Regions from separate parts of the Staphylococcus parequorum genome, predicted to be linked through region 2. Evidence: predicted binding sites of a transcription regulator. Region 2 holds the regulator's gene; each other region holds the start of a gene.
What was found. The regulator CtsR, encoded in region 2, represses protease genes until heat stress. The targets are predictions, from matches to a motif close to ATGGTCAATAAAGGTCAAACA.
Positions count from the first base shown of each region.

Region 1 (7,143 bases), 450 kb from region 2:
TACTTCTGTTTTACATATTATTGAAGTAAAAATTGTGTGGGGGTTATATATTATGTTACACATGCATATTGCAAGTTGGGTGTTATTAATAATCTTGTTCTTTGCTGCTTATTTTAATTTTTCAGTAAAACAAGGCGCATCACCTTACTTTAAACCGATTCATATGCTCTTAAGAGTGTTTATGGTATTAGTTTTAATTTCAGGTTTTTGGACGTGGATTCAAGCATTTTCATCTGGTAACGCTGGTGGGCATATGTTACTTACATTGAAAATGATTGGTGGCGTAGCAGTAGTTGCACTCATGGAAGTGTCACTTGCAAAACGTAAAAAAGGTCAATCAAGTCATAGTTTATTGTGGACAACGATTATTGTTATTTTAATTACTATGCTTTTAGGTGTTATCTTGCCATGGGGACCAATTACGCAACTATTTGGTTTATAAAAAATTTAAAACATAAATCAAGTTCAATTAAAAAGGGATCTTCCAATTTTGGAAGATCCCTTTTTAGTTTGAATCATTAGTGCTATTTATTACGCGCTTTGTAACCAATCATATTAATGATATCTTTAGGTCTACTATAGGGCGGGGCATAAGCAACTTCAAATTCTGTTAGTTCGTCTATAGTTAATTTATGCATCATTGCCATAGAGAGCACATCTATACGTTTGTCTGCACCTTTCTTTCCAACAGCAGCCGCACGTAAAATACGTCGGTTCGTTTTGTCAAAATGAATGCGTAAATGTAACTTTGAATTACCTGGATAATAACCGGCATGTTCTCCTTGTTTGGCTTCAACAGTTCCATAGTCGAAGTTCGAAAGTTCTTGTGGAGATACACCGACACTTGCAAATGTATAATCGAAAAATTTCACAATATTTGAACCTAAATAGCCTTTAAATTGTATAGATGGGTCACCGGCTAATTGTTCTGCAATGATACTTGCACCACGATGAGCACCCCAAGCTAACGGGATATGTGCATTTAAATCTACATGGCGATAATGTGAAGTGATAATATCGCCTAAAGCATAGATGTTAGGAATGTTAGTTTGAAACTGATCATTCACTGGCACATAGCCTTTGTCATCAAGAATGACATTGGATGACTCAATAAATGCTGAATTTGGTTTGACTCCGATACCTTCTATTATAAGGTCGTAATCTTCGACTTTACCTGACTCAAAGTGTACTTCATTACCAATGACTTTGGACACTTGTTCATTTAAACGATAGTCTATATGTCTTTTCTCAATTTCATCGATAATTGGCTGATTCATGTCTTCGTCCATTAATTTATTGAGATGTGTTGAACGATGGACTAATGTAGGTGCGATACCTCTTTCATATAAATTATCTAGAATTTCTAAACCAATATAGCCAGCGCCGATTACGAGTGCTTTTTTTACTTGGTTTGCTTCTATAAAGGATTCAATTGCATCTGTATCTTCCATATTTCTTAAAGTGAATGTCATATCGCTGTTTAAGTTTAACGTATTAGCGCTACAACCAGGGCTTAGAATTAATGTGTCATATCGTTCTTCAAAGGTTTTATCTTGTACGTAATCGTAAACAGTTATGGTTTGTGAAGTATCATTGATTGAGGTTACTTCATGATAAGGTTTCACTACAATTTGTTTAGCATCGTAAAATGATTCTGGTGTTGCTTCTAATATTTGATCTCTTGATGCTACGACATTTCCTAAATAATAGGGCAATGCACAGTTCGCAAAACTCATATCACGATCTTTTTCGAAGACCACGATTTCACTTTCTTGATCCAATCTTCTTATTTGGCTGGCAACGGTCGCACCACCAGCAACAGCACCAACGACTACGATTTTATTCATAATAAATTGCCTCCTAGTGAGTAAATCTCATATTAAATATAAGATTTTACAGTTACTTCATACGGAATGTTTAATTGGAAGTAATCATTTAAGTAACGACCAATACCATCATTATTATTTGAATGCGTGATTTCATTTGCAATATGTTTTAACTCATCCAAGCCATTTTCCATTGCGATACCATGTTTTGCGTATTTAATCATTTCTAAATCATTATCTTCATCGCCGAATGCGATAATATGATTTCTATCAATGTCTAAATGTGTTTTAACATAATCAATACCGCGTGCTTTGTTGATACCTTGTTTTACAATTTCTATAACTGGGAAAGGTGAACCCCATCTACGGTGTTCAATATTTTCTGCATAGAATCGTGTAAGCATTTGTTTAACTCTAGGGATCATAAATTCTTCTGCTTCTACTAAAATTGAAGTCGGTGATTCATTTAAACAAGTAAGTAAATCGCCTGTTTCAATTTTTGGCGTACCCATGGAAAAACCATCGAATAATTTTTGATCATAGCTATTAAGAAATACATAATCTTTCACTTCTGCAATAATATTAGTAACGCCAAAATCATTTAAAGATTGAATAATATTTCGAGCTAAATCAAAATCTAATCTTTCATGCATTGTTTCAAATTGATCATCTTTTGGATGATGTACAAATGCGCCATTAAAGTTAACGACAGGTGTATTCATATTAAGTTCATGATAATAAATTTGGCTTGCTCTGTAAGGTCGACCAGTAGCAATCATTAATTTGTGACCTTGATTTTGTAAAGTTGTTAGTACTTCTTTGGTATATGGTGTGATCACTTTTTCATCGTTCAAAAGTGTTCCGTCTAAATCTAGACAAATTAAATAAGGTTTCATGTAAATCTCCTTAATCTTTGATAATTGATGTATGAATATCATAGCATTTTATTGGCGTTTTGTAAGATATTTGATATATTGTTAATAAGATTAAATACGAAGAGGTGAAATTTATGGAGGAAGATTTAAAAGATAGCATATTAGGTGCTTTAGAAATGGTAATTGACCCTGAGTTAGGAATTGATATTGTGAACTTAGGCTTAATATATAATGTGAATGTTGATGATGAAGGCTTATGCACAGTAGATATGACACTGACTTCTATGGGTTGTCCAATGGGGCCGCAGATTATGAATCAAGTGAAAGAAGTATTAGCTGAAGTTCCGGAAGTTAAGGATACAGAGATTAATATCGTTTGGAGTCCACCATGGGGCAAAGATAAGATGTCTCGTTACGCTAAAATTGCTTTAGGTGTAAGCTAAGCTTTAATATTTAGAATGAAAACTAGTCTAGTAAGTACGTTTTTAAATGTACTTTCACTTAGGCTAGTTTTTTTGTTTGAAAACTTTGAGCAATTTAAGGTATTTATTTTTATATTGTTCAATTCATTAAAAGTGTTGTGGTAATAGGTTGCTACGCAGAATTATCTTATCGTTATATTAAGACACCGTTTAGAAAGAATGGTTTCAAAATATTTACGTTAAATAAGCTTAACAAGGGTATATTTATTAGAACTGTAATATTGATTATTATTTTGATTCCAACGCTATTCGTTTTTGTAGGAACCTTTGAACATTGAGGTAAAAATACAGATTCTAATAAAAAACAACTTTTAATACAGTAAAAATTGAGAAAAATTTAGTACATACCATACCATCTGAAGAACAATTAGATGAATTAATTGGTAATTTTAGTAGCGCTAAAGTTTATTTGAAAAACACGCGTGTACTAAGAAAGTATGAGAGACACGTTAATGTGTCGATGAATAATGCAGCTGAAAAGCATGATAATGTCACGCTCATCGATTGGTACAAACGTTTTGAGGGTCACTCTGAATACTTTGCACCAAATGGTATTCATTTAGAAAAGTCAGGTATTGAAGCTATGACTGATGAAATATTAAAACATATACTATCTAAAAAATTATGCATAATGTAGAAAGTAATATGTGAAAGTTTGTGATTAAAAGTATATAAAAACGCCCCCAATTTTTGAGGACGTTCAGAATATCAACAAATTCTTATGCTTTGTCGACATTTTTATGCATGTTTTCCAAGGCAATAGCTTCAAACTGTAGTCTTTGTCTATTGCTGTATTTACTAGTCAAGAGTGGTCGTAAAGTAGCAATATGATTAATTGCACCTTTATTCTTTAATATTTTTTATCTTCTTTATGAATAGGGTAGTCATTCGCACTCATATCACGTCTTGTCATGAGGCCATTGGCATTAAATTTCCAATGTTCATTACCATGTGTACGCATCCACTGATTTGTACTTGCATCTCGCCATTCGTATTCAAATCTAACAGATATACGATTGTCAGTATAGCACCACAATGCTTTCATTAATTTATAATCTAGTTCTTTATCCCATTTTCTATAAAGAAATGCTTTTATTTGCTCACGACCTTCGAAAAATTCACTACGATTTCTCCAAACTGAGTCTTCTGTATATGCTAAGCACACTTGTTCTGGATTTCTAGTATTCCATGCAGTTTCTGCCATTTTCACTTTTTGTAAGGCGGTCTGCGCATTGAAAGGTGGCACAGGCGTTTTCATTTCTTCGGTCATTTTGGACACATCCTTTATTGTAAAGTTACAAGCAGTCTAGCAGAGTATATATTTTAATCCAATTTTTACAATGTCATTTAAAAGTATAAAAACAGTGTTTAAGCGTAGTAGAAAATGGGCAAAACACTGATATACACTGACTTATAAAAGAATAAAATAAATTTTAAAATGTAGACTAATTTGTTGATTATTTAAATGAAAAGGACTATAATTAAATTAAGGTCAAAGAAAGTCAAAGTCAAACTTGATTTGTTTTGATCAAACTCTTAATGGTGAGGTGAATCATTTTGGATATTAATCAAATGACCTATGCAGTTCAAGGTGCTTTACAAAAAGCAGTTGAATTGGCAAAAGAAAATGAGAATCAAAATATAGAAATTGAAGCTGTGCTTAAAGCAGCACTTGAAGAAAATGAAAGCTTATTTAAAAGTGTTCTAGAAAGAGCAAATATTGATACAGAACAACTTGTTAAAGCATATAATGAAAAATTAAAAAGTTATCCATCGGTTCAAGGAGAAAACATTCAATATGGGCAATACATCAGTCCTAAAGCAAATGAACTTATAAATAAAGCAGAATCTTATATGAAGTCCTATGAAGATGAATATATATCTATGGAACATCTTATACTTTCTGCCATGGAAATTGATGAAACAACAAAACAGTTTATCGGTAACAAAAAAGAGGTCATCGAAGAAATTATTAAAAAAATAAGAGGGGGTAATCACGTGACGTCACAAAATCCAGAATCAAATTATGAAGCATTAGAAAAATATGGTCGCGATTTAGTTGAAGAAGTACGTAAAGGTAATATGGACCCAGTCATTGGTCGTGACGAAGAAATTAGAAATACAGTCAGAATTTTAAGTAGAAAAACAAAAAACAACCCAGTATTGATTGGTGAACCTGGTGTTGGTAAAACAGCTATTGTTGAAGGTCTGGCCCAACGTATTGTACGTAAAGATGTGCCTGAATCTTTACTAGATAAAACGATTTTTGAATTAGATTTAAGTGCACTTGTAGCAGGTGCCAAATATCGTGGTGAATTTGAAGAACGTTTGAAAGCAGTATTAAAAGAAGTGAAAGATTCAGATGGCAGAATTTTATTATTTATTGATGAAATCCATATGCTTGTTGGTGCGGGTAAAACAGAAGGCGCTATGGACGCTGGTAATATGTTGAAACCTATGCTTGCACGCGGTGAATTACATTGTATTGGTGCAACAACGTTAAATGAATACAGAGAATATATTGAAAAAGATTCGGCTTTAGAACGTCGTTTCCAAAAAGTAAATGTATCTGAACCTGATGTAGAAGACACAATTTCAATTTTACGTGGACTAAAAGAGCGTTACGAAGTGTATCACGGTGTCCGTATACAAGACAAAGCAATCGTAGCAGCTGCAGAATTATCAGATCGCTATATCACAGATCGTTTCTTACCTGATAAAGCGATTGATTTAGTGGATCAAGCTTGTGCAACAATCCGTACTGAAATGGGTTCTAATCCTACTGAACTAGATCAAGTCAATAGACGAGTGATGCAATTAGAAATAGAAGAAAGTGCCTTAAAAAATGAATCTGACAATTTAAGTAAACAGCGTTTACAAGAATTGCAACAAGAATTATCTAATGAAAAAGAAAAACAAAATGCGATACAATCTCGTGTTGAAGAAGAAAAAAGTAAAATAGCAAAACTACAAGAAAAACGTACAGAGTTAGATGAAAGTAGAAAAGCATTAGAAGATGCTGAAAACAATTATGATTTAGAAAAAGCAGCAGAATTACAACATGGTAAAATTCCAGAATTAGAAAAAGAATTACGTGAACTTGAAGATGCATTCCAAAACGAACAAAACGGTGATAATGATCGCATTATTCGTGAAATAGTAACAGATGAAGAAATTGGCGATATCGTTAGTTCTTGGACGGGTATACCAGTATCTAAACTTGTTGAAACTGAAAGAGAAAAATTATTAAATCTATCCGATATTTTACATGAACGTGTAGTAGGACAAGATAAAGCAGTAGATTTAGTTGCAGATGCTGTTGTAAGAGCACGTGCAGGTATTAAAGATCCAAATAGACCTATCGGTAGTTTCTTATTCTTAGGTCCAACAGGTGTCGGTAAAACAGAACTAGCTAAATCATTAGCATCAACGTTATTTGATTCTGAAAAACATATGATTCGTATTGATATGAGTGAATATATGGAAAAACACTCAGTTTCACGTTTAATTGGTGCGCCTCCAGGCTATGTAGGTCATGATGAGGGTGGACAATTAACAGAAGCTGTTCGCCGTAATCCATATTCAGTGATATTGTTAGATGAAATTGAAAAAGCGCATTCAGATGTATTTAATGTGCTTTTACAAATATTAGAAGAAGGTCGTTTAACGGATTCTAAAGGGCGAGAAGTTGATTTTAAAAATACAATTATTATTATGACAAGTAATATAGGTTCTCAAGTGCTATTAGAAAACGTTAAGGATGCAGGTGTCATCACAGATGCAACTGAAAAAGCTGTGATGAATAGCTTAAACCAATACTTCAAACCTGAAATTATCAATCGTATGGATGATATTGTACTCTTTAAACCATTAACAATTGGAGATATGAGTTTAATTGTAGATAAAATATTAGCACAATTGAACATCAGACTTATGTCACAACGACTCTCAATTGATGTG
Region 1 covers NZ_CP150682.1:2,361,173-2,368,315, reverse strand. The annotation lists gene AAA453_RS11620 (YisL family protein) at 53-442, shown strand; gene AAA453_RS11615 (CoA-disulfide reductase) at 525-1,847, opposite strand; gene AAA453_RS11610 (Cof-type HAD-IIB family hydrolase) at 1,880-2,722, opposite strand; gene AAA453_RS11605 (metal-sulfur cluster assembly factor) at 2,836-3,144, shown strand; partial or broken gene AAA453_RS11600 (acyltransferase family protein) at 3,542-3,820, shown strand; gene AAA453_RS11595 (nuclear transport factor 2 family protein) at 4,034-4,453, opposite strand; gene clpB (ATP-dependent chaperone ClpB) at 4,741-7,143, shown strand, end outside.
Region 1: clpB (ATP-dependent chaperone ClpB) is a predicted target of CtsR. The motif match lies at 4,672-4,692, and genes of this name have one in related genera.

Region 2 (7,143 bases):
TCAACTAAGCAAAGGGGTTAAATAAATATGTCTAAAGTAATTGGATCTGAAAGAGTTAAAAGAGGAATGGCGGAAATGCAAAAAGGTGGCGTCATTATGGACGTTGTAAACGCAGAACAAGCTAAGATAGCTGAGGATGCCGGTGCTGTTGCAGTAATGGCATTAGAGCGCGTGCCTTCTGATATTAGAGCAGCAGGTGGCGTTGCACGAATGGCTAACCCTAAAATTGTAGAAGAGGTTATGAATGCTGTCTCTATTCCAGTTATGGCAAAAGGCCGCATTGGTCATATAACTGAAGCTCGTGTATTAGAATCTATGGGTGTTGACTATATCGATGAATCTGAAGTATTAACACCAGCTGATGAAGAGTTTCATCTACGTAAAGATACATTTACTGTACCATTTGTATGTGGTTGCCGTAATTTAGGTGAAGCTGCACGTCGTATTGGTGAAGGCGCTGCAATGTTACGTACTAAAGGTGAGCCAGGTACTGGAAATATCGTAGAAGCAGTAAGACATATGCGCCAGGTCAATTCAGAAGTGAGTCGTTTAACAGTTATGCATGACGATGAGATTATGACTGAGGCTAAAAATATTGGTGCACCATACGAGATTTTAAAATCTATTAAAGAAAATGGTAAATTACCAGTAGTTAATTTTGCAGCTGGTGGGGTAGCAACGCCTCAAGATGCTGCTTTAATGATGGAATTAGGTGCAGACGGCGTGTTTGTTGGATCGGGTATTTTTAAATCAGAAGATCCAGAAAAATTTGCTAAAGCAATTGTACAAGCAACTACACATTACCAAGACTATGAACTAATTGGACGTTTAGCTAAAGAATTAGGCACAGCAATGAAAGGTTTAGATATCAATGAGTTGTCATTAGAAGATCGTATGCAAGAGCGTGGATGGTAATATGAAAATTGGTGTTTTAGCCTTACAAGGCGCAGTGAGAGAACATATACGTCATATTGCACTAAGTGGTCACGAAGGCGTAGCAGTTAAGCGTGTCGAACAGTTGGATGACATCGATGGATTGATTATACCAGGCGGAGAATCTACTACGCTACGTCGCTTAATGAATCTTTATGGATTCAAAGATGCTTTGCAACAATCCACATTACCTATGTTTGGTACTTGTGCTGGCTTAATTATCTTAGCAACGAACATTGTTGGGGAAGCAGGTTATTTAGATAAACTGAATATCACTGTTCAAAGAAATTCTTTTGGCCGACAAGTTGATAGCTTTGAAAGTGAGTTAGATGTGAAAGGAATTGCCAAAGATATTGAAGGCGTATTTATTAGAGCACCTCATATAGAAAGTGTGCATGGAGAAGCGAGTGTGCTTAGCACAGTTGGTGATAAAATTGTAGCTGTTCAACAAGGATGTTATTTAGGCGTTTCATTTCATCCTGAATTAACAGATGACTACAGAGTCACACAATATTTCATTGAATCAATAGTTAAACCGACCGTAACTGAAAAAGTATAAAAAAAGAGCGATAAGGTATTGATACCTTGTCGCTCTTTTAAATATTAATTTTTAAATAAAGAATCCTGCAATGGCTGCAGAAATAAATGAAACTAATGTAGCACCGAATAATAATTTTAGACCAAATCGTGCTACTACATCGCCTTTTTCGTTGTTAAGCGATTTAATCGCGCCAGAGATAATACCGATAGAGCTAAAGTTTGCGAATGATACTACGAATACTGAGATAACGCCTTTCGCATGTTCACTCATATCTTTAACTTTACTTAGACTTTCCATTGCAACAAATTCATTTGATAATAATTTCGTTGCCATAATAGAACCAGCTTGTACAGCTTCATGCCATGGCACACCCACTAAGAATGCGAATGGTGCAAATACGAAACCGATTAGTGTTTGGAAGTCCCAAGTAATGCTACCACCTGAAATACCAGTGAAAATCGCACTAACTACGCCATTTAGTAAAGCGATAATAGCGATATAACCAATTAACATTGCCCCAACAATGATTGCTACTTTAAACCCATCTAAAATGTATTCCCCTAACATTTCGAAGAAGGATTGTTTGCCTGTTTCACTTTCTTCAACTATTAATTTATCTTCTTTTGGTTCAACTTTGTAAGGGTTGATGATAGAAGCAATAATGAAACCGCCAAAGAGATTTAAGACAACTGCCGTAACAACAAAGCGTGGTTCAATTAATGTGAAGTAAGCTCCAATAATTGATGCGGAAACGGTAGACATTGCTGAAGCAGTTAATGTATAAAGACGTTGTTTTGGAATGTGAGCAAGTTCTTTTTTTAATGAAATAAAAACTTCTGATTGTCCCAAAATAGCTGCTGCAACAGCGTTATATGATTCTAAACGACCCATACCATTAATTTTAGATATTACTAAACCTAAGACATTAATAATTACAGGTAAAATACGTGTATATTGTAAGATACCAATTAATGCTGATATGAAAACAATTGGTAATAATACGTTAAAGAAGAAAGGCGGATTTTCTGGATCTATGTATTGAATGCCACCAAATACAAAGTTCACACCTTCTGCTGCTTGTGCTAATAAGTAATTAAAGCCTACTGAAATGCCACCAATGACTGTAATCCCAAATTTTGTTTTTAACAAAATAAATGCCATGACAAGTTGTATTACAAGTAGTAAGCCAACATATTGCCAACGAATATTTTTTCTGTCGGAACTGAAAAGAAAGGCTAACCCAATAAATACTACAATCCCAATTAAACCGATAATAATATGCATATTTTTCATCCCTTTTATTTTTTTCTTAATATCTATAATACAATAAAACTGGTAGCACTTACATCCATAAACTAATATTTTTTAATCATATTGGTTGAAAAAGGTCAAAGTTGGTCATATAATATAGTCAAAGAAGGTCAAAAGAGGTGATAATCATGCACAATATGTCTGACATCATAGAACAGTACATTAAGAAATTATTTGAAGACACCAATAAAGACGTTGTAGAACTTCAACGTGCAAATATTGCACAGCGCTTTGACTGCGTGCCTTCTCAACTGAATTATGTAATTAAAACACGTTTTACAAATGAACATGGTTATGAGATTGAAAGTAAAAGAGGTGGTGGTGGGTACATCCGAATCACCAAAATTGAAAATAAAGACGAAACAGGTTACATTAATCACTTACTTCAATTAATAGGACCATCTATTTCTCAGCAACAAGCGTATTACATCATAGATGGTTTATTAGATAAAAAATATATCAATGAACGTGAAGCAAAAATGATTTATGCTGTCATTGATAGAGAAACACTGAAAATGGATGTATTATCGAGAGATATTATACGGGCTAATATTATCAAACGTTTATTACCTGTAATAAATTATTACTAAAGCGAGGTGTTTAGTCGTGCTATGCGAAAATTGTCATTTAAACGAAGCAGAAGTTAAATTAGCAGTAAAAGGACAAGATGGTGTAAATGAAAAATGGGTTTGTTCGACATGTGCTCAGGGTGGCAATCCTTGGACACAAAACCAACAGTTACAATCCCAAGATGATATTGAAGGTGCATTTGTTGTAAAACAAATTTTACAGCACTTAGCAGCTAAACATGGTATTGATTTTGATGAAATTGCTTTTAAAGAAGAAAAAAGATGTCCTACTTGTCATATGACGTTAAAAGATATTGCACATGTTGGTAAATTTGGTTGTGCAAACTGCTATGCAACTTTTAAAGATGACATTGTCGACATTGTGCGTCGTGTGCAAGGTGGTCAAATTGAACACACAGGAAAAACACCTCGATCTTCGCATAGAAAATTAGCGCTTAAAAAACAAATTGAAGAAAAAAATTCATATTTAAATCAGCTTATTGAAGATCAGAATTTTGAAGAAGCTGCAATTGTTCGTGACGAAATTAAAGCACTGAATGACGATGGCGAGGTGAAACATGATGAGTGATAATGATATTAGTGCATACATGAGTGAGTGGATGCGCGATAAAGAAGAAAGTCCTGTCGTGATGTCTTCAAGAATCCGATTGGCTAGAAACTTAGAAAATCATGTCCATCCATTAATGTTTCCGTCAGAGCAGGATGGTTACAGAGTGATTAATGAGGTACAGGATGCGCTTCCCAACTTGTTTATGCAGCGCTTAGATACTATGGATCAGCAAAGCAAATATAAACTCGTTGCGAAACATCTCATAAGTCCTGAATTAATCAGACAACCTGCCTCAGCAGTGTTATTAAATGAGGATGAATCATTGAGTATCATGGTGAATGAAGAGGATCATATTCGAATTCAAGCTATGGGAAATGATTTATCACTGCAAACATTGTACGAGAATGCTTCTACTATAGATGATACACTTGATAGTGAGTTGGATGTAAGTTTTGATGAAACCTTAGGTTATTTAACAACTTGTCCGACAAATATTGGTACTGGCATGCGTGCGAGCGTGATGCTACATTTACCAGGTTTAACAATTATGAAGCGTATGAATCGCATCGCTCAAACGATTAACAGATTTGGTTTTACGATAAGAGGAATATTTGGTGAAAGTTCGCAAGTTTATGGTCATATTTATCAAATTTCAAATCAACTGACTTTGGGAAAAACGGAAGAAGAAATCATTGAAAGTTTAACTGAAGTTGTACAACAAATTATTAATGAAGAAATGCAAATTCGCGAACGTATGAACCGTCACAATCACATTGAAACATTGGACCGAGTATATCGTTCGTTAGGAATATTAAAATATAGTAGACTGATATCTATGGAGGAAGCATCACTGAGATTAAGTGAAGTGAAACTCGGTATTGATTTAGGCTATATTGAACTAGAAAACTTCAAATTTAATGAGTTAATGGTAGCAATACAATCGCCATTCTTATTAGATGATGAAGATGACAGAGTAGTAAATGAAAAAAGAGCAGATATATTAAGAGAACATATAAATTAGGAGGTCATGCTATGCTATTTGGTAGACTGACAGAACGTGCACAGCGTGTATTAGCACATGCTCAAGAAGAAGCAATTCGCTTAAATCATTCAAATATTGGAACAGAACATTTACTTTTAGGTTTGATGAAAGAACCTGAAGGTATTGCAGCTAAAGTATTAGAATCATTTGAAATTACTGAAGAAAAAGTAGTAGAAGAAGTAGAAAAATTAATCGGCCATGGTCAAGAACAGATGGGCGCTTTACACTATACACCTCGTGCGAAAAAAGTCATTGAATTATCAATGGATGAAGCGAGAAAATTACACCATAATTTTGTGGGAACAGAACACATTTTACTTGGTTTAATTAGAGAAAATGAAGGTGTAGCAGCACGTGTGTTTGCAAACTTAGACTTAAATATAACTAAAGCACGTGCACAGGTTGTTAAAGCATTAGGTAGTCCAGAGTTAAGTAATAAAAATGCACAAGCTAATAAATCTAATAACACACCAACTTTAGATAGCCTTGCACGTGACTTAACAGTTATTGCAAAAGATGGCACACTAGATCCAGTTATTGGTAGAGACAAAGAAATTACAAGAGTCATTGAAGTTTTAAGTCGTCGTACTAAAAATAACCCAGTACTCATTGGTGAGCCAGGTGTTGGTAAAACTGCAATTGCAGAAGGCTTAGCTCAAGCGATTATTAAAAATGAAGTACCTGAAACGCTTAAAAATAAACGCGTAATGTCACTTGATATGGGAACAGTTGTAGCTGGTACGAAATATCGAGGCGAATTTGAAGAGCGCTTGAAAAAAGTAATGGAAGAAATTCATCAAGCAGGTGACGTTATACTATTCATCGATGAATTACACACATTAGTAGGCGCAGGCGGTGCTGAAGGTGCTATTGACGCATCAAACATCTTGAAACCTGCACTTGCACGAGGAGAACTACAATGTATCGGTGCAACGACATTAGATGAATATCGTAAAAACATTGAAAAAGATGCAGCACTTGAACGTCGTTTCCAACCAGTTCAAGTTGACGAACCAACAGTTGAAGATACGATTGAAATCTTAAAAGGATTACGTGATCGTTATGAAGCGCATCACCGTATTAATATTTCAGATGAAGCGGTAATCTCAGCTGCTACTTTAAGTCACCGTTATATTTCAGATCGTTTCTTACCTGATAAAGCAATCGACTTAATCGATGAAGCAAGTTCTAAAGTTAGACTTAGAAGTCATACAACACCACCGAACTTGAAAGAATTAGAACAAGAAATTGAGCAAGTTAAAAATGAAAAAGATGCTGCGGTACATTCACAAGAATTCGAAAATGCAGCAAATCTTCGTGATAAACAAACGAAATTAGAAAAACAATACGAAGAAGCTAATAATAATTGGAAGAACGCGCAAAATGGCGACAATACTGCTTTATCAGAAGAAGATATCGGAGAAGTTATCGCTGGTTGGACTGGAATTCCATTAACGAAAATTAATGAAACAGAATCAGACCGTTTATTAAACTTAGAAGATACACTTCATAACAGAGTGATTGGACAAAAAGCTGCTGTAACGTCTATCAGTAAAGCGGTTAGACGTGCGAGAGCTGGATTGAAAGATCCTAAACGTCCTATCGGTAGCTTTATCTTCTTAGGTCCTACAGGTGTAGGTAAAACTGAATTAGCTCGTGCTTTAGCAGAGTCTATGTTTGGTGAAGATGACGCAATGATTCGTGTGGATATGAGTGAATTTATGGAAAAACATGCAGTCAGTCGTCTAGTTGGTGCGCCTCCAGGTTATGTAGGTCATGATGATGGTGGGCAATTGACTGAAAAAGTAAGACGTAAACCTTATTCTGTTATCTTATTTGATGAAATTGAAAAAGCACACCCAGATGTATTTAACATCTTATTACAAGTGCTTGATGATGGACATCTTACTGATACAAAAGGACGTCGTGTAGATTTCCGTAATACAGTAATTATTATGACATCAAACGTTGGTGCGCAAGAATTACAAGATCAACGCTTTGCAGGTTTCGGTGGCGCATCAGAAGGCCAAGATTACGAAACAATTCGTAATACAATGATGAAAGAATTGAAAAATGCTTTCCGTCCAGAATTCTTAAACCGTGTTGATGACATTATTGTATTCCACAAACTTTCTAAAGAAGAATTGAAAGAAATTGTAACAATGATGATTAACAA
Region 2 covers NZ_CP150682.1:2,813,811-2,820,953, reverse strand. The annotation lists gene pdxS (pyridoxal 5'-phosphate synthase lyase subunit PdxS) at 28-915, shown strand; gene pdxT (pyridoxal 5'-phosphate synthase glutaminase subunit PdxT) at 917-1,492, shown strand; gene AAA453_RS13865 (NupC/NupG family nucleoside CNT transporter) at 1,544-2,758, opposite strand; gene AAA453_RS13860 (CtsR family transcriptional regulator) at 2,914-3,375, shown strand; gene AAA453_RS13855 (UvrB/UvrC motif-containing protein) at 3,392-3,943, shown strand; gene AAA453_RS13850 (protein arginine kinase) at 3,936-4,946, shown strand; gene AAA453_RS13845 (ATP-dependent Clp protease ATP-binding subunit) at 4,958-7,143, shown strand, end outside.

Region 3 (7,143 bases), 320 kb from region 2:
TCTGGAACTAACTTTTGTTGAATTTTTATCAAGTCCTTCACTACTATCCACCTCCATTTCCATTTAAAGGGTCAAGTTCTAACCATAGATTGACTTTTTGCGTCCCTGGTGGGACAAAAAAATATAACCTCTTATAACAGCAATACTACTACTATATTTTTCAAATTGCAAGAGAAATACCTATCTATTAATTATTGACTATTGACCATTAAAATTTTAGTTACTTTTGTAACTGTCTACAATAATTTAATACCCGTTAAAAACATCAATTAATCATTCATACTTATTATTTTTTAATAGTACATATAATAATATAAACACATATTATTCACATTCTTGGGCTTTTACAAGCGTGAATGATTGAATGGTTGTCCTATTATCATTAAAATAGCTTTATAATACTATTTTGGAGGAAAAACTATGTCACAAAAAGATCAACCAGAGGTTATCGATCCGGATGACCAACGATATAAGAACCCAGATCATTTTAATAAGCATAGTCAAAAACCATACGCTGGTACACAACAACACCAGTCATATAACTATACGAAAAATGTCGGTTGTGGTTGTGGGCCATTCGGTTGTTTGAGTGGTTGCATCACTTTAATACTCTTGTCATCACTTCTTACTTTCTTATTAAACTTCTTATTTTAATTCAATCTGATTCATATTAGCTTTTACTTTATTTAAAATTATAAATGCCCTGCACTTCAAGTTAATTAAAATATAGTTTAAAAATAAAGTCTGTATTGGCCTTTATATGAGTTCGACTAATTACTAATGATAAATGATTGATTAATTTTAAAAAAATGACAGTAATTTGCTACGACTCCTACAGGAGATGCACCAACTAAAGTCTAAAGCTGTACTCATGTGGGACACGTGCATAAAAAATGCCAACAAAGTCGTAGTCTTTGTCGATAATATAAAAAGAAGCACTCGTTTGCACGAGTGCTTCTTTTTAATAAATTATGCACCTATATCTACTAAACAGTTATTAACAATATTAATCTTCTTCTGATGAATTTGAGTCATTGTTTTGTGATGATTTTTCTTGTGTGTCAGCTTGACTACTTCTTTCTTCTGTTGAAGGTTCAGGCGTTTGCTCTTCAGTTGAAGGTTCTGAAGTTCTTTCTTCTGTTGATGGCTCAGGTGTTTTTTCCTCTGTCGTACGCTCTTCGGTAGTACGTTCTTCAGTAGTACGTTCCTCTGTAGTTTGCTCTTCAGTAGAGCGTTCTTCAGTTGTTGCTTCTTTTGTTTTTTCAGGAGAGTCTTTTTCTTCTTCTGTTGTACGTTCAGCTGTTGCAGGTTGCTGAGTTTGCTGTTGAGTTTGTTGCGTCTCTTGTGTCTGTTGCGTAGTTGGAACTTGCTGAGTTTGTTGTTGAGTTTCTTGTGATTCTTCTGTCGATTTCTCTTTTTTCTTATCTTTTTCTTCTTTAGTCTTTTCTTTTTTCTTATCTTTTTCTTCTTGCTTTTGATCAGCTAAACGTTCATCGGCTTGTTTCGAATGATCTACAAAGGCAAAAATGGCAAAAACTAATCCACCTACTAATAACAAGACAATAATCGCGCTCACAATTTTTGCAAAAGTGCTCATTTTCTTGTTATTTTGATTATGCTTTGGCATAAGCTCCCCTCACTTCAATTTATATCATAACTTTTATATTTATTCTAAATGTACTTTCATTAACAAATGTATATTTTACACTATTTTTTATACTAATCAAACCGATTAACTATTTTTTAATATGGATGTTATCTTGATGTCATATCTATTGTAAAATACAAATATGTCTTAATATTTTATGTTTCAATTTAATATTAATCTAAACCAAACTATATTTACAATACTTTTATTTAATTTCAAATGATACTTTACATGTTTCACTATTATCATAACAGGATGTGAGCTAAATATGAATAAACATGATTTATTAAATGATTTAGAGCAGCAGGATCACCATAACAAAAAAGGCCTTCGCCAAATGATGGTTGAAAATGATAACTATGAACCAAAGCCCACTTCAAAAAAGCGTTATTTTTTCTTTAGTTTTATAATTTTCCTTCTATTAGTTATTTTCAGTCTAATTTTTCTTTTCATCTAATAGTAAAGCTGTAAAAATCTTATTGAGGATACATTTATATAAGCGCTATCTAAATAAAAAGATAGTTATAAATCTTTAATTACGTTAGCATATAAATATAGGCCTATACGATAATCGCATAGGCCACTACTAAAGGGAGTCAAAATTTTACCTTCGTTAGTATATTATGGGGTATACTCGAAATAATTAAGAGATGATTAATTAATATCGAAGGTACCCTTATTATAACGGCATCCTATATTATTTTAAATACTTCTTAAGATGACTAAATGACATATTCTTGAACAATTTTCGAAAGAATTATGTCAGAAAAGCAATTAGCTTGAGTCGTTTTTAATCATTACAGTCTAAAGCATTACTATTTTATGAGGTGATATAATGAAACACTATTTAATAACAGGCGGCACAGGTATGGTTGGTAGCCAACTCGTTGAAGCTATCAAGCAAAGTGATGCGCATATAACGATACTTACTAGACAAGACAAATCAACTTCACATCCCAAAATAACATACGTTAATTGGTCTAAAGCAAATTGGGAATCTCAAATTCCTGATATTGACATTGTTATTAACCTTGCAGGTGCAAGTTTAATGAAACGGTGGACAAAAGAACATAAACAAGCAATTATGTTGAGTCGCATACAGTCTACGCAAGCATTATTCGACTTGTTTAAAAATCGCAAACAAAAACCTTCAGTATTCTTCAATGCGAGTGCAGTTGGTTATTACAAACCAGATTACGATCGAACTTATACAGAATTATATCAATCACTCCCATTTGATTTCTTATCGGAAGTAGTTTACCAATGGGAACGTCGTGCACGTCAGTTTGAATCATTAGGCACACGTGTTGTAATTGGTAGATTTGGCATGATTCTTGCAGAAGATGGAGGCGCCTTACCTTTAATGAAACTACCATATGAATTTTACCTTGGTGGTAAACTCGGTTCAGGTAGACAATGGTATTCTTGGATTCATTTAGATGATTTAACAAGAGCAATTCTCTATACAATTAACCACGGAAATGCGCAAGGCGTTTTCAACTTTACAGCGCCTATTGTTGAACATCAAAATTTATTCGGCTATACACTGGCACGTGTCACACACCGCCCCCATTTCACTTGGGTGCCTGCATTAGCCTTAAGATTAGCTTTAGGTCAAATGTCTACAGTTGTATTAGACACACAAAAAGTAATTCCAAATAAATTACAGGCTATAGATTTTAAATTTAAATATCCAGATTTAAAAATAGCTTTAGAAGATTTAGTAAAATAATGAATAAAAAAAGACAAGCCACATAATGTGACTTGTCTTTTTTACTTAAGCTTTTATATTATTTTTAATATTATGCTTCAGGAACCATAACTTGGTCAACTAAACCGTATTCTTTAGCTTCTTCAGCTGATAAGAAATTATCACGATCTGTATCTTTTTCAATTTTTTCAATTGACTGACCAGTACGATCTGCTAAAATTTGGTTTAATTTTGAACGTGTTTTAAGAATATGATTCGCAGCAATTTCAATTTCTGTTGCTTGACCTTGCGCACCACCAAGTGGTTGGTGAATCATTACTTCAGCATTTGGTAAAGCAAAACGTTTACCTTTTGCTCCTGCTGCAAGTAGGAATGAACCCATTGAGGCAGCCATACCAATACAGATTGTTTGTACATCTGGTTTAATGTGTTGGATTGTATCATAAATTGCAAATCCAGCCGTCACACTTCCGCCCGGTGAATTGATATAAAGATAGATATCTTTTTCAGCATCTTGTGCTTGTAGGAATAATAATTGTGAAACTATAGAGTTTGCTACATTATCATCGATTTGTGAACCTAACATAATAATACGGTCTTTTAATAAACGTGAGTAAATGTCATATGCACGTTCCCCACGGTTTGTTGTTTCAATTACTGTAGGTATTAAATTCATTAATATTGCCTCCTCATTTCTAATTGATAAATTTATTTTAACTCAAAAGTCAAATATGGTCAAAAATTAAGCTCGAAATTTCACGAAACTTACATTATTCTTATTGACCGTTACTTCTAAGATTTGTACACTTGTATTACCGTGTTTTTTAACCCCTCGTAGTGTAATGGATAACACGTAAGATTCCGGTTCTTAAAATGGGGGTTCGATTCCCTTCGAGGGGACTTTCATAAGATTTTCTAAACATCACCCGATACCATAGGTTATTTATATATCTATGATGTCGGGGTTTTGTTTTTTATATTTAAAAACACTCAAACCATTAACCACTTTTATCATATACCCTTTTTCAATATATCTAGTAATCTATGTAGTTTATAATATGCTAAAAATCTATGCAAGACAATTGTTTCTCATTATTAAAACAAGACTTTATAGGTTTATTTTACATTTATAAAACTACTACCTAAAACATCTCTCACATCATGGATTACTAAAAAGGCATTTTCATCTTCTTCGTTAACAAGCTTTTTCACTCTTGTTACTTGAGATTGTGGCACTACCACGTATAGCATACGCGTCTCACTCTTAGCATAGCCACCTTTACCAGTTAATATCGTAGAACCTCTACCTGTAAAAGCATTAATTTTATCGCTAATTGTTTCGCTTTTACTTGATATAACAGTAACTGCTTTTTTAGGATTAAACCCTTCTATGATAAACGATGTCGCTCTTTCGGTTACGAATAGCATAATGATTGTAAATAACACATTTTGTAAAGGGAGTACCATTAAAAAAGATAGCACGACAAGCGCATCCAATACAAAGATGCCTTGTGATGTTTTAATTTCTGAATATTTATTAATTATCTTAGCTATGACTGAGGTGCCTCCGAGTGTACTACCCGTCGCAATAACTAAACCTCCGCCAATACCAATGATAGCCCCACCAAACACAGCGTTAATCACAAAATTATCCACACCTAGATTTATATTTTCAGTTAAATGTAAAAAAAGTGAGAGTGACGTATTTGCTATAACTGTATATACTGCAGTCGTTTTACTCAAAAATTTCCAACCAATTAATACAACAAGTGTATTGATAATTAATGAAGTCCACGCAGGCGACAATCCAAATGAATATAATAGTGCTAGGGATATACCAACAGTGCCCCCATCTCCTAAGTTAGATCCAAGTAAAAAACAATTGACACCTATTGCATTAATAAACGTGCCTATTATACAAAGGATAATATTTTTAGAATGCTTATTAAACAGTTTTGACATAAACTCACTCCTTCGACTCCAAGAACAATAGGTTTGAAGCATTGTTCTATTGCTATTACGCATCATAAATTGTATTAATTATATAAAAAAACACCTCTTTATAGAGGCGTTAATAGTCAAAATGAAATTATACAATTATTTTATAATAATTCTAGCACAACTATTTCACGTATGACTAGATTTATTTTTAATAATGCCCTAAAATTTCTCAAAGTCAGTATTGAAGGGTCCAAACTGAAATTTAAAACTGTAAAGCATATTATTTCAGTTCAATTGGTTCGCCGCTTCTCAACTTATCCGCCATTTCATTCAACTTTCTTAATCGATGATTCACACCAGATTTAGATATATTGCCAGAAGTCATCATTTCACCTAATTCTTTAAGTGACACTTCTTGATGTTCTACTCTTAGTCTTGCAATTTCACGTAATCTTTCAGGTAAATTATCTAGACCAATTTCTTGGTCAATTAAACGAATGCTTTCTACATGTTTCATAGAGGCACTTACTGTTTTGTTCAAATTAGCAGTTTCACAATTCACCAATCTGTTAACAGAGTTTCTCATATCACGTACAATACGGACATCTTCAAATTTCAATAGTGCTTGATATCCACCGATTAAACTTAAGAAATCAGAAATTTTTTCCGCTTCTTTTAAATAAGCAATACTACCTTTTTTTCGTTCGAGATGCTTGGCGTTCAAATCATATTTATTCATTAACTGCGTTATACCTTCAGAATGGTCTTCATATAATGAAAATATTTCTAAATGATAAGATGATGTTTCTGGATTGTTTACTGAGCCACCAGCAAGAAAAGCACCACGTAAATAACTTCTTCTCATTTCATCATCATGAATCAATGCTTCATCAATTTCGTGCGTAAAGACGCCACTTTTTAAAATACCTAATTCATCCAATATTTCTCTAGCACGTACTTTAATACGACAGATATAAATATTGTTCTTTTTTAATTTCATTTTCTTTCTCACAAGTAGTTCCACTTCAACATTAAAAACTTTTTTAATTAACGAATATATACGTCTTGCCGTAGTAGCATTTTCAGTTTGTACGTTAATAACAAATTGTTGGTTGGAAAGACTGAGTGCACCATTCATACGAATAAGCGCACTGAGCTCTGCTTTTGCATTCTCTTCATCTACTTCTATTCTAGTTAGTTCATTCTTCATCTCGGATGCAAAGCTCATAGATTAATCAGTCCCTTCTTTAACTAAATGATATCACTTAGTTATTATTCATCATTTTCTTTATCTCGCGTAAATTCAATCGTTTCAGTTTCTCGCATAGCTATTTCGTAAATCATTTTAGATAACACTTCAGTATTATGACGCACATAGTATTCTTCAGAAACTTCTACTAAATTAGGGTGTGTAAATACTTTAATATTTTGTTCTTCCATATGATTCATATTACATTTCACTGGTGATGCCCCATCTTCCCTATAACGCCTCAACACATCTTCAGTAAATGATTGGGTGCTACAAATAGAGTAACTGATAAAGTTCTGACCAACATGATCATGTATTGCGTTCACATGGTCGACTGCAGTATAACTATTTGTTTCACCTGGCTGTGTCATAACATTTGAAACATATAATTTAGGAACGTCTCCACCCAGCAGTGCATTAGAAATACCCTTCACGCATAGGTTAGAAATCACACTCGTATAAAGTGAGCCAGGGCCTAACACGATTAAATCTGCTTCTTCTATTGCTTCCACTGCTTCTTCCATTGGCTCAACATCTTCTGGTTCCAAAAATACACGTTTAATCTTTTTATTCTTTTTTGGAATATTAGATTCG
Region 3 covers NZ_CP150682.1:2,489,329-2,496,471, forward strand. The annotation lists gene AAA453_RS12280 (sugar-binding transcriptional regulator) at 1-41, opposite strand, end outside; gene AAA453_RS12285 (hypothetical protein) at 421-654, shown strand; gene AAA453_RS12290 (DUF4887 domain-containing protein) at 1,007-1,627, opposite strand; gene AAA453_RS12295 (hypothetical protein) at 1,917-2,105, shown strand; gene AAA453_RS12300 (TIGR01777 family oxidoreductase) at 2,484-3,380, shown strand; gene clpP (ATP-dependent Clp endopeptidase proteolytic subunit ClpP) at 3,451-4,035, opposite strand; tRNA gene AAA453_RS12310 (tRNA-Arg) at 4,188-4,259, shown strand; gene AAA453_RS12315 (YitT family protein) at 4,476-5,321, opposite strand; gene whiA (DNA-binding protein WhiA) at 5,581-6,528, opposite strand; gene AAA453_RS12325 (gluconeogenesis factor YvcK family protein) at 6,573-7,143, opposite strand, start outside.
Region 3: clpP (ATP-dependent Clp endopeptidase proteolytic subunit ClpP) is a predicted target of CtsR. The motif match lies at 4,081-4,101, and genes of this name have one in related genera.